DNA from 4 places in the Nonomuraea sp. NPDC000554 genome. Region 1 is predicted to be linked to each of the others. Evidence: riboswitches for the same ligand, from Rfam matches in the RefSeq annotation. Region 1 holds a riboswitch; each other region holds the start of a gene.
What was found. Region 1 has a riboswitch for cyclic di-AMP ahead of ABT294_RS24900 (hypothetical protein). Riboswitches for the same ligand answer to the same signal wherever they lie in the genome.

Region 2: another riboswitch for cyclic di-AMP. It lies ahead of ABT294_RS16300 (C40 family peptidase); the one in region 1 lies ahead of ABT294_RS24900 (hypothetical protein).
Region 3: another riboswitch for cyclic di-AMP. It lies ahead of ABT294_RS44680 (CHAP domain-containing protein); the one in region 1 lies ahead of ABT294_RS24900 (hypothetical protein).
Region 4: another riboswitch for cyclic di-AMP. It lies ahead of ABT294_RS38865 (coiled-coil domain-containing protein); the one in region 1 lies ahead of ABT294_RS24900 (hypothetical protein).

Annotation. Positions count from the first base shown of each region.
Region 1 covers NZ_JBEPDC010000013.1:192,774-194,965, forward strand. Annotated here, with positions in the region: gene ABT294_RS24890 (MDR family MFS transporter) at 1-701, shown strand, start outside; gene ABT294_RS24895 (DUF5302 domain-containing protein) at 749-949, shown strand; cyclic di-AMP (ydaO/yuaA leader) riboswitch at 1,125-1,260, shown strand; gene ABT294_RS24900 (hypothetical protein) at 1,444-2,192, shown strand, end outside.
Region 2 covers NZ_JBEPDC010000007.1:191,773-193,964, reverse strand. Annotated here, with positions in the region: gene ABT294_RS16300 (C40 family peptidase) at 288-809, opposite strand; cyclic di-AMP (ydaO/yuaA leader) riboswitch at 862-1,022, opposite strand; gene ABT294_RS16295 (GbsR/MarR family transcriptional regulator) at 1,285-2,073, opposite strand.
Region 3 covers NZ_JBEPDC010000037.1:101,122-103,313, reverse strand. Annotated here, with positions in the region: gene ABT294_RS44685 (Gfo/Idh/MocA family protein) at 1-720, shown strand, start outside; cyclic di-AMP (ydaO/yuaA leader) riboswitch at 839-975, shown strand; gene ABT294_RS44680 (CHAP domain-containing protein) at 989-1,669, shown strand; gene ABT294_RS44675 (YciI family protein) at 1,881-2,192, shown strand, end outside.
Region 4 covers NZ_JBEPDC010000028.1:27,895-30,086, forward strand. Annotated here, with positions in the region: gene galT (galactose-1-phosphate uridylyltransferase) at 1-917, shown strand, start outside; cyclic di-AMP (ydaO/yuaA leader) riboswitch at 984-1,122, shown strand; gene ABT294_RS38865 (coiled-coil domain-containing protein) at 1,128-2,072, shown strand.

The sequences.
Region 1 (2,192 bases):
AGCGGCGGGCGGTGGCGCCGATCATGCCGATGCACCTGTTCGGCAACCGCACCTACACGCTGGTCAACGTGACCTCGTTCTGCACCGCGTTCTGCATGTTCGCCGGGGTCGTCTTCCTGCCCAGGTACTTCCAGGAGGCGCTCGGGCTCAGCGCGACCCAGTCGGGGCTGCGGATCTACCCGCTGACCCTGGCGATGGTGGTCGGCAGCATGGTCATGGGGGCGCTGATGACCAGGACCCGCGTCTACAAGCCCTGGCTCGTGGCCGCGCCGTTCCTGATGGTGGCGGGCACGCTGCTCTGCCTGAACCTGGCCGTCGACACGCCCGGCTGGCTGCTGGCGGGGTGGATGGTGCTCATCGGCCTCGGCATGGGGCCGATGCTGTCGGGGCTGACGGTGGCCGTGCAGCAGTCGGTGCCGCCCCGGTACCTCGGCACGGCCTCGGCCAATCTGACGTTCTTCCGCCAGATCGGCGGCTCGGTCGCGCTGGCGCTGGCCGGCACCGCCTACGCCTCGGTCATCTCGACCGAGGCGCCGCTGCACGGGCTGGCCGCCGCGCACGCCTCGGCCGCCTCGGTGGTCATCCCGTCGCTGGGGGTGGCGGGGGCGCTGGTGGCGCTGGCCGCGCTGGTGGCCCTGCCGGGCGGGCGGCTGCGGCCCATCGTCCGTGAGGAGCGGGCGGAGGCCGGTTTCGCGGCGTGAGCCGCGCCGTGCGAAGCTGTGTGTGTCCCAAACACCAGGAGGTCCTCATGGCGGAAACACCGGAGCCGGAAGTCAGCGAAACCCCCGAGGACGAGTTGAAGCGCAAGTTCCGCGAGGCGCTGGAGCGTAAGCGCAGCCAGCAGGCCGGGTCGGGCGCGGGTGGCAGGGGCGCCGACCCTTCCAAGATTCACGGGGCCCACGGGCCGGCTTCGAGCAAGCGTTCGTTCAGGCGGAAGAGCGGCGGCTGAGACCGGACTGTTCGGGAGGGTACGGCATGGGCCGTGCCCTCCTTTTCTTTTGCCTGCTATGTCGTAAAAGGTAGATCTTCGCCCGTTTTATGGGGTTACCTTTGCCCTTGTCCGTTTTCTTGGGTACAGTCCTGGTGTTATCAGCTAGTGACCTGGCCCTTCACAAGGAAGAGGCGGCTGGCTGACGTCGAATCCCGCGCCCGCGGGAACCGGGGACCCATCTCTTTGGGGTGAATCCGACAAGTGCGTCGGTAGGGCATCTCCACGCCCGAACCCGTCAGCTAACCCGGTAGGCGAGATGGAGAGGACAACCTACCTGATGGTTCACCGCGTCGTACCCCCAGCCCGCGTAGTGTCACCCGCCGCCGACTGAGAGCGGCCCCCCTTCCCCTGAACTTCCAGCGCTCCGCGTAGCGACCGTTTCGGCATACCCGCCCGGCTACGCCCTTGGGAGCGCTGCTTCCCCGTACCCTCACAAAGGACTCTTTGACTTCATGTCTGTACGTCTTGGCATGCGCTCGTTTGCCGCTATCGCCGCCGCCGCGTTCGGTGCGGTGGCCATCGGCGCCGGATCCCCCGCACACGCCGACACCCCCTACGACAAGCAGCCTCTGCTCAAGGGCGGCACCACCGCGTCCTACTTCTGGGACGACTCCTCCGGCCGCGCCGGAGACACCGGTCTGCCCGCCAGCGGCAAGCCCATGCAGAAGGGGCTCGTCGCCAGCCCGAGCTGGCCGCTGATGACCGAGGGCTACGTCGTCTACAAGGACAAGAAGGCGCCGTTCTTCGTCGGCGACCGCGGCCCCGGCGTCCCCTCCAACAGCGGTGTCATGCTCGACCTGGACGCCAAGACGTTCGCCTACCTGACCGGCGGCTCGTTCAACAGCAGCACGCTGGGCGTGGACGGCGTCGGTGGCGAGGGCCACATCAAGATCAAGTACGTCATCACCAAGTGGGGTTCCGGCCCCGGCAAGAAGAACTACCCGGTGGCGTACTCGTCCGGCGCCTGGTCCCGCGTGGACAAGCACCCGGCCAAGCCGCCGACCGTCCTCGTCAAGAAGGACACGGCGGACAAGAGCGAGCCCGCTCCCGCCGCGCCCGCGCCCGCAGCCGCCGAGCCCAAGGCCGCTGTGGCCGCTGTGGCCAACGTGGCCGACGTGCATCCGCAGGCCGCCTCTGCCGAGAGCGAGCCCGCCTCGGGCGCGTCGAGCGGCGTGACCGGCGCGGTCGTGGCCGGCGGCCT
Region 2 (2,192 bases), on a different contig from region 1:
GCGCGGGGAACGCAGGCCCCCAATCGTCAAGACCGTGCTGCCGCAGGCGCGAAACCGGACACCACCCGCAAAGCCGCGGAGCGCCACAGCGGAACGCGGCCTGCCGCAGGCGCGAAACCTGGCACCGCCCGCAAAGCCGCGGAGCGCCACAGCGGAACGCGGCCTGCCGCGGGCGCGAAACCTGGCACCGCCCGCAAGGCCGCGGAGCGCCACGGTGGAAGGCGGCCTGCCGGATGACGGCACGCGAAAGCCCCGCCCCTGGCAGGGGCGGGGCGTTTCGTGATCGGTCACAGGCCGGGACGTACCGCGCCGACGAACGACGCCTTGCGCCAGCCGCCGAGCTTGTCGATACGCACCGATTCGCCGGTCCTCGGCGAGTGGATCATCTTGCCATGGCCGACGTACATGCCGACGTGTCCGAGCCCGCGGAAGAACATCAGATCGCCCGGCTTGAGACTCTTCCAGGAGATCTTCTTCTTGATGCGCGCGAACTGGCTGTTCGTCACGCGCGGGATCTTCACTCCGGCCTTCTTCCAGGCGTACTGGACGAGTCCGGAGCAGTCGAACGAGCCAGGCCCGGTGCCGCCGAACCGGTAGGGGTCACCGACCTGCTCCTTGGCCACGGCGACGGCCTTGCGGGCCTTCGCCATCTGCCGAGAAACCGTGGCCGTCTTCGCGGTCCCGACGGTCTTCGCCGCCGCGGTCGTGGAAGTGCCGGCCCTTTCGCTCGTCGTCGCCGCCTGCGCCGCCGGGGCATGGAGGATCAGCCCTCCAGCCGCCACGGACATCGTGAGCGCAACGCCACTCACGGCAAAACGGGACAGACGGGGGTTATGCGGGTGGGTAGACAGGATTTCTCCTTGGATCTTCCACGAACGCCTACCGGGTTAGCTGACGGATTCGGGCCTGGAAGTCGCCCTACGGCGCGTAACGCGCCGATTCACCCCTGATCCCTGGGGAACGGGATCGCTGGGTCCCCGGCTCCGTGCCTCCTGGCTGCACGGATTCGGCAGGCCTCACCGCCGGGTGTCGTGCTCGGTGGGAGTGGCGGCGGGCCAGCGGATGACTATCTCGTCCACATCGGGGGGACCGATGTCGATTCGCGGCGCCATGGCTTGGCACCGCGACGGCCAGAAGCTACGCCGAAAGTTCTGGAGCTGGCAAAGTCCGAGTCAGCCTGTAAAGATCAGATAAAGGTGTCAGTAAGGGGACGAATGCCTGCTGGAAGCCAGGCCGTCGTTACTCAAATGTGACCCTGCTCACAGTTGACGACACAGGTTCGAGTCAGGTCCCATCTGTAACTCTTGTCACATCCGTCACGTGGCAAGGGTCACCCGCCCCGCCGTACCGGCGGCCCGCCGTCCGGTGTGCCACGAAGATCTGCCACCAGCGCTCGGCCGTCTGGACCATGTCGTCGCCGAGGTACCCGAGGAACCGGCCCATGTCCCCCAGCCGGGCGCCGGCGGGCGTGGCGGCACCGAGGACGTCGGCTCCGCCCCGGGCGGCGTCGGCCAGCATGACGGTCATCTGGGCGCTCGCCAGAAAGGCTCGATACCAGACGTCGTCGTCGATGACGTACCGCTCGCGCCGCCGCCCGGGGTCGCGTTCGCGCCTGAGCAGCGCCTGCTCCTCGAGGTAGCCGACGGCCATGGAGATCGACGCCGGGCTGACCCGCAGCCGCTGGACCAGTTCGGCGGCGGTGAGGCTGCCGGAGTCGGTGGTGTACAGGCAGGTGAGCACCCTGGCCGTCGTCCGCGGGACCCCGGTCTGGACCAGCAGCGCCGTGAGGCCCTCCTCGAGGTCGCGCACCGCTTCCGGGTCGCGCCCGTATCCGCCGGTGGCGACCTGCGGCGCCGGTGACGGGGCCCGCCTGCGCCGGCGGGCGCGCCCTTCGGTCGCCTGGTGCGCCCGGTCGGCCCGGTAGCCGCCGGGCCCGCCGTTGCGCGCCACCTCCCGGCTGATCGTGGACGTCGGCCGCCCGAGGCGCCTGGCGATCTCGGCGTACCCGAGCCTTTCGGCGAGCCCCGCGGCGATGCTCTGACGGTCCTCGTAGGTCAGCCTGCCTCCCGGCATCCGCACTCGCCTCCCGTTTGCTCTTCCGCTCGACACACCGGGCGACAGTATTGCGTTTGTGCACACCTCATTGCAACTAAAGACACGGGAGACGTTGCATTCACCTTCAAGTCCATTGC
Region 3 (2,192 bases), on a different contig from region 1:
CTGGAGGTGGCCGAGGCCGCGATCGCGGCGGGCAAGGCGGTGCTGTGCGAGAAGCCGCTCGCGGCCACCGTCGCCGACGCCGAGCGGATGGTGCGGCTGGCCCGGGAGGCCGGGGTCTTCCTGATGGAAGCGATGTGGATGCGGTTCAACCCGCTCATCCAGCGGATCGCCGGCGACCCCCGGTTCGGCGAGATCCGGTCGGTGCAGGCGTCGTTCGGGTTCGTCTTGCCCTACGACCGGGCGCACCGGCTGTGGGCGCCCGAGCTGGGCGGGGGTGCGCTGCTCGACCTGGGGATCTACCCGTTCGGGCTGGCCCAGCTGCTGCTGGGGATGCCGTCGGAGCTGCAGGTGACGGGCTCGCTGGCGCCTTCGGGCGTCGACGCGGAGGTCGGCGGGGTGCTGTTGTATCCGGGCGGCAGGCGGGCGCTGGTGGAGGCGTCGTTACTGGGGTCGTATCCGAACGCGGCCTACGTCGTGGGCACCGGGATGCGGGCGCAGATCGACGCGCCGTTCTGGGCGCCGCGCCGGGTGGTGCTGTCGGGGCCGTCGATGGAGGACGAGGTCCACGTCCTGGAGCCGGGCGAGAGCGGCTACGTCGGTGAGCTGCGCGAGGTGCGGGCGGCGCTAGCAGAGGGACGCACTGAGAGCCAAGTCATAACCCTTGACGATTCCCTTGCCATGATGGGGCTTCTGGCGGACGCTAGGCGGCAACTCTCCTAGCTGGGCATTTATGCACTTGTAATCTGCTTGCCCCATGTATTACCTTCTAGGGCATTCGAGGCGTAACGTCCGGTTTGTCCGGTTCGTCGCCTGCCCATCGCAAGACACATCACAGGACCCCCTGTGACCGCTGAATCCGCCTCGCGCGGAACCGGGGACCCACGTTCCTTGGGGTGAATCGGCACGTCAGTGCCGTAGGACAGCTTCCACGTCCGAACCCGTCAGCTAACCCGGTAAGCGGCATGGAAGCAAGGAGTATCCCCGAACGATGGCCATGCACCGACTTGCTCGTGCCCCGAAGTTCAGCTACGCCCGCGCCGCTCTCGGCGCGACCGTCATCGCCGCCGCGATCGCCGCACCCACGGCCGCCAACGCCCAGACCACCCCCTCCGCCGCGCTGACCCACCAGCACTCGCAGGTGCGCCCGGCCGACCACGAGCGGAGCGGCAAGGTCAAGGTCACGGCCGCGCAGGTGCTCTCCCTCGCCAAGGCGCAGATCGGCACCTCCGAGAACGCCATGGGCGGCGGCACCAAGTTCCAGAAGTGGTACGCCGCCTCGGCGCGCGCCGCCGAGACCATCCAGCGCGACGGCGGCACCAGGGCCGACTACATCAACGCCGCCTGGTGCTCGATGTTCGTCTCCTGGATCGGCGACAAGACGGGCCTCGGCGCCTCCATCGGCTCCGACGCCTACACCGTCGAGCACGCCAAGTGGTTCAAGCACAACGACCACTGGGGCACCGCGCCCAAGCCCGGCGCCGTCGTCTTCTTCGCCTGGAGCGGCAGCAAGAGCCTGGACGACATCAACCACGTCGGCTTCGTCGTCAAGGCCAACGGTGACGGCACGATCTCCACCATCGAGGGCAACACCGGCAACGGCGTCGTCGAGCAGCGGGTCCGTCCCACGTCTCAGGTCGTCGGCTACGGCTACCCCGACTACGCGGCCTGAGCCCCCTCCCCCACCATCCCCCCACTCTCCCCATCCCCCTGCCCGCGAAGCGCGCGCCCACTCCCCTCGGGCGCGCGCTTCGCGGGCTCTCACGGTTGCCCGGACCGAAAGGTCTCGGCAAGACTTCGACTCCGCTGTCGATGCGCGCCACGCGCGTTCGACGCTGCTACGAGGCCGCACCCTCGACCGAAGGAGACGCGAAGTGAAGTTCATGATCGTGGGCAAGGCGAACGAGCAGACCGAGGCCGGGGTGCTGCCCAGCCAGGAGTACGTCGACAAGATGATCGAGTACAACGAGGCCCTGGCCAAGGCGGGAGTCCTGCTGGCCGCCGAGGGCCTCTACCCGAGCTCGCACGGCGCGCAGATCTCCTACAGCGACGGCAAGGCCACCGTGATCGACGGCCCGTTCGCCGAGGCCAAGGAGCTCATCGCCGGCTTCTGGCTGATCCAGGTGAAGTCGCGCGAGGAGGCCCTGGAGTGGGCGCTGCGGCTGCCCGTCCCGCCCGGCGGCAACGGCATCGGG
Region 4 (2,192 bases), on a different contig from region 1:
TCGCGATCGCGGGGCACCGGCAGACGCGCACCTTCCTGCCTCCCGCCGACGAGTGCCCGCTGTGCCCGTCGACCGACACGCGGGCCTCGGAGATTCCGGCGCGCGACTACGACGTGGTGGTGTTCGAGAACCGCTTCCCCTCCTTTTCCGGAAATTTCGGTACTTACGGTGAGGTGGGCGGACTGAGCGAAGTACGGCCGGGAGTGGGACGGTGCGAGGTCGTGTGCTTCACGTCCGATCACTCCTCGTCGTTCTCCCGCCTGTCCGACTCCCAGGTCGAGCTGGTCATGGAGGCCTGGGCCGACCGGACGGCCGAGCTGTCGGCCATCGACGGCGTGGAGCAGGTGTTCTGCTTCGAGAACCGCGGCGAGGAGATCGGCATCACGCTCCCCCACCCGCACGGCCAGATCTACGCCTACCCGTACGTGACCCCACGCACCAAGCTCCAGCTCGCGGCCGCCTCACGCCACCCGGGCGGCAACCTGTTCGCCGACGTGCTGGCCGCCGAGCGGGCGGAGGGGACCCGCGTGGTCGCCTCGAACGAGCTGTGGACCGCGTTCGTGCCCGCCGCCGCCCGCTGGCCGTTCGAGGTGCACGTGTATCCGCACCGGCAGGTGCCCGACCTGGCGGCGCTGTCGGAGGAGGAGCGGGCCGCGTTCGCGCCCCTGTACACCTCGGTGCTGCGGGCACTGGACGGGCTGTTCGGCGTGGCGATGCCGTACATCTCGGCCTGGCACCAGGCGCCGGTGCGGCAGCAGCGCGAGCTGGCCTACCTGCACCTGGAGTTGTTCAGCATCAGGCGCGCGCCCGGCAAGCTGAAGTACCTGGCGGGCTCGGAGTCGGCGATGGGGGCGTTCGTCAACGACGTGCTGCCTGAGGAGGCGGCACGCATGCTTCGATCACAGGTAGATCACTAATTGATTTCCGATTGAGGTCGCATGACCTTGGTTTTACTACTAACATCCCTTTTGCACCGGCCGTAACAGCCGTTGCCGCCTAATCCCGGGCGCGTTGCCCGGGAGCCGGGGACCCACCGCAACCGGGGTGAATCCACTTCGGTGGTAGGGACATCACTCCTGCCCGAACCCGTCAGCTAACCCGGCCGGCAGAGGGAGAGGAACACGTACGTGGCGGCTGCGTCCCCCGCGAGTCTGGCCATCGCTCTCGTCACCGCCGCCTCCGCGGCCTTCAGCCCGGCCGTCGCCTCGGCCGCGCCCAAACCCACGGAGGCGCAGCTGCGCGCCGAGCTCAAGAAGCTCAACGCGAAAGTCGACAAGCTCATCGAGAGCTACAACCTCAAGCGCGTCGAGCTGGCCAAGGCGCGACAGGACGCGGAGGGGGCCAGGAAACGGCTCGCCACCGCCGACCAGACGCTGGCCACGGCCCAGAGGCGGGTCTCCGAGCTCATCCAGCTGCGCTACCAGAACGGCGATCCGTCCTTCCTGCTGCCCACCGACGGCGGCGCCGCCGCCGTCCTCGAACAGCTCACCAGCGAGCAGCAGGCCATCGTGCAGAGCGTCGCCAGCGCCCGCGACGAGAAGAAGCGCGCCTCCGACGAGGCCGCCGCGCTCGAGTCCAAGATCCGCACGGACACGGCGGACGTCGCCAAGCAGCGCGACGGCGCCCAGGACGTCATCAAGGACATCCAGAAGAAGCTCACGCAACTCGTCCCGACAGGACCGGGCCGGCGCTCCGACGGCAGCTGGGCGCCCGAGTTGCCCTCCGGCTCCGACAACATCACCGCCCGCATGCGGGTGATCCGAGGGCTGATCGAGAAGAACTTCGCGCTGCCGTTCGAGGTGGGGTGCTTCAGGTCGGGATCGAGCGGCGAGCACCCCCTCGGCCGGGCCTGCGACTTCATGATGAGCACCGGCGGCACCATGCCGAGCAGCGTCAACAACGCCCTGGGCGACCACATCGCCGCCTGGGCCCTGCAGAACAAGGCCAAGCTCGGCGTGAAGTACGTCATCTGGAAGCAGCGCATCAACCAGGGCTCGGGCTGGGAAGCCATGTCGGACCGCGGCAGCATCACCGAGAACCACTACGACCACGTGCACATCTCGATGTACTGAGCTACTCGGCGCTGCGAAGAGTTCGGGGGCGGCCATGTGCCCGGTGAGCTGTACGGCGACGCGCTTCGGCAAGGGGTGTCGGGGAGCTTGCCGCCCCTCTCGGATACCAGCGACGGCCTT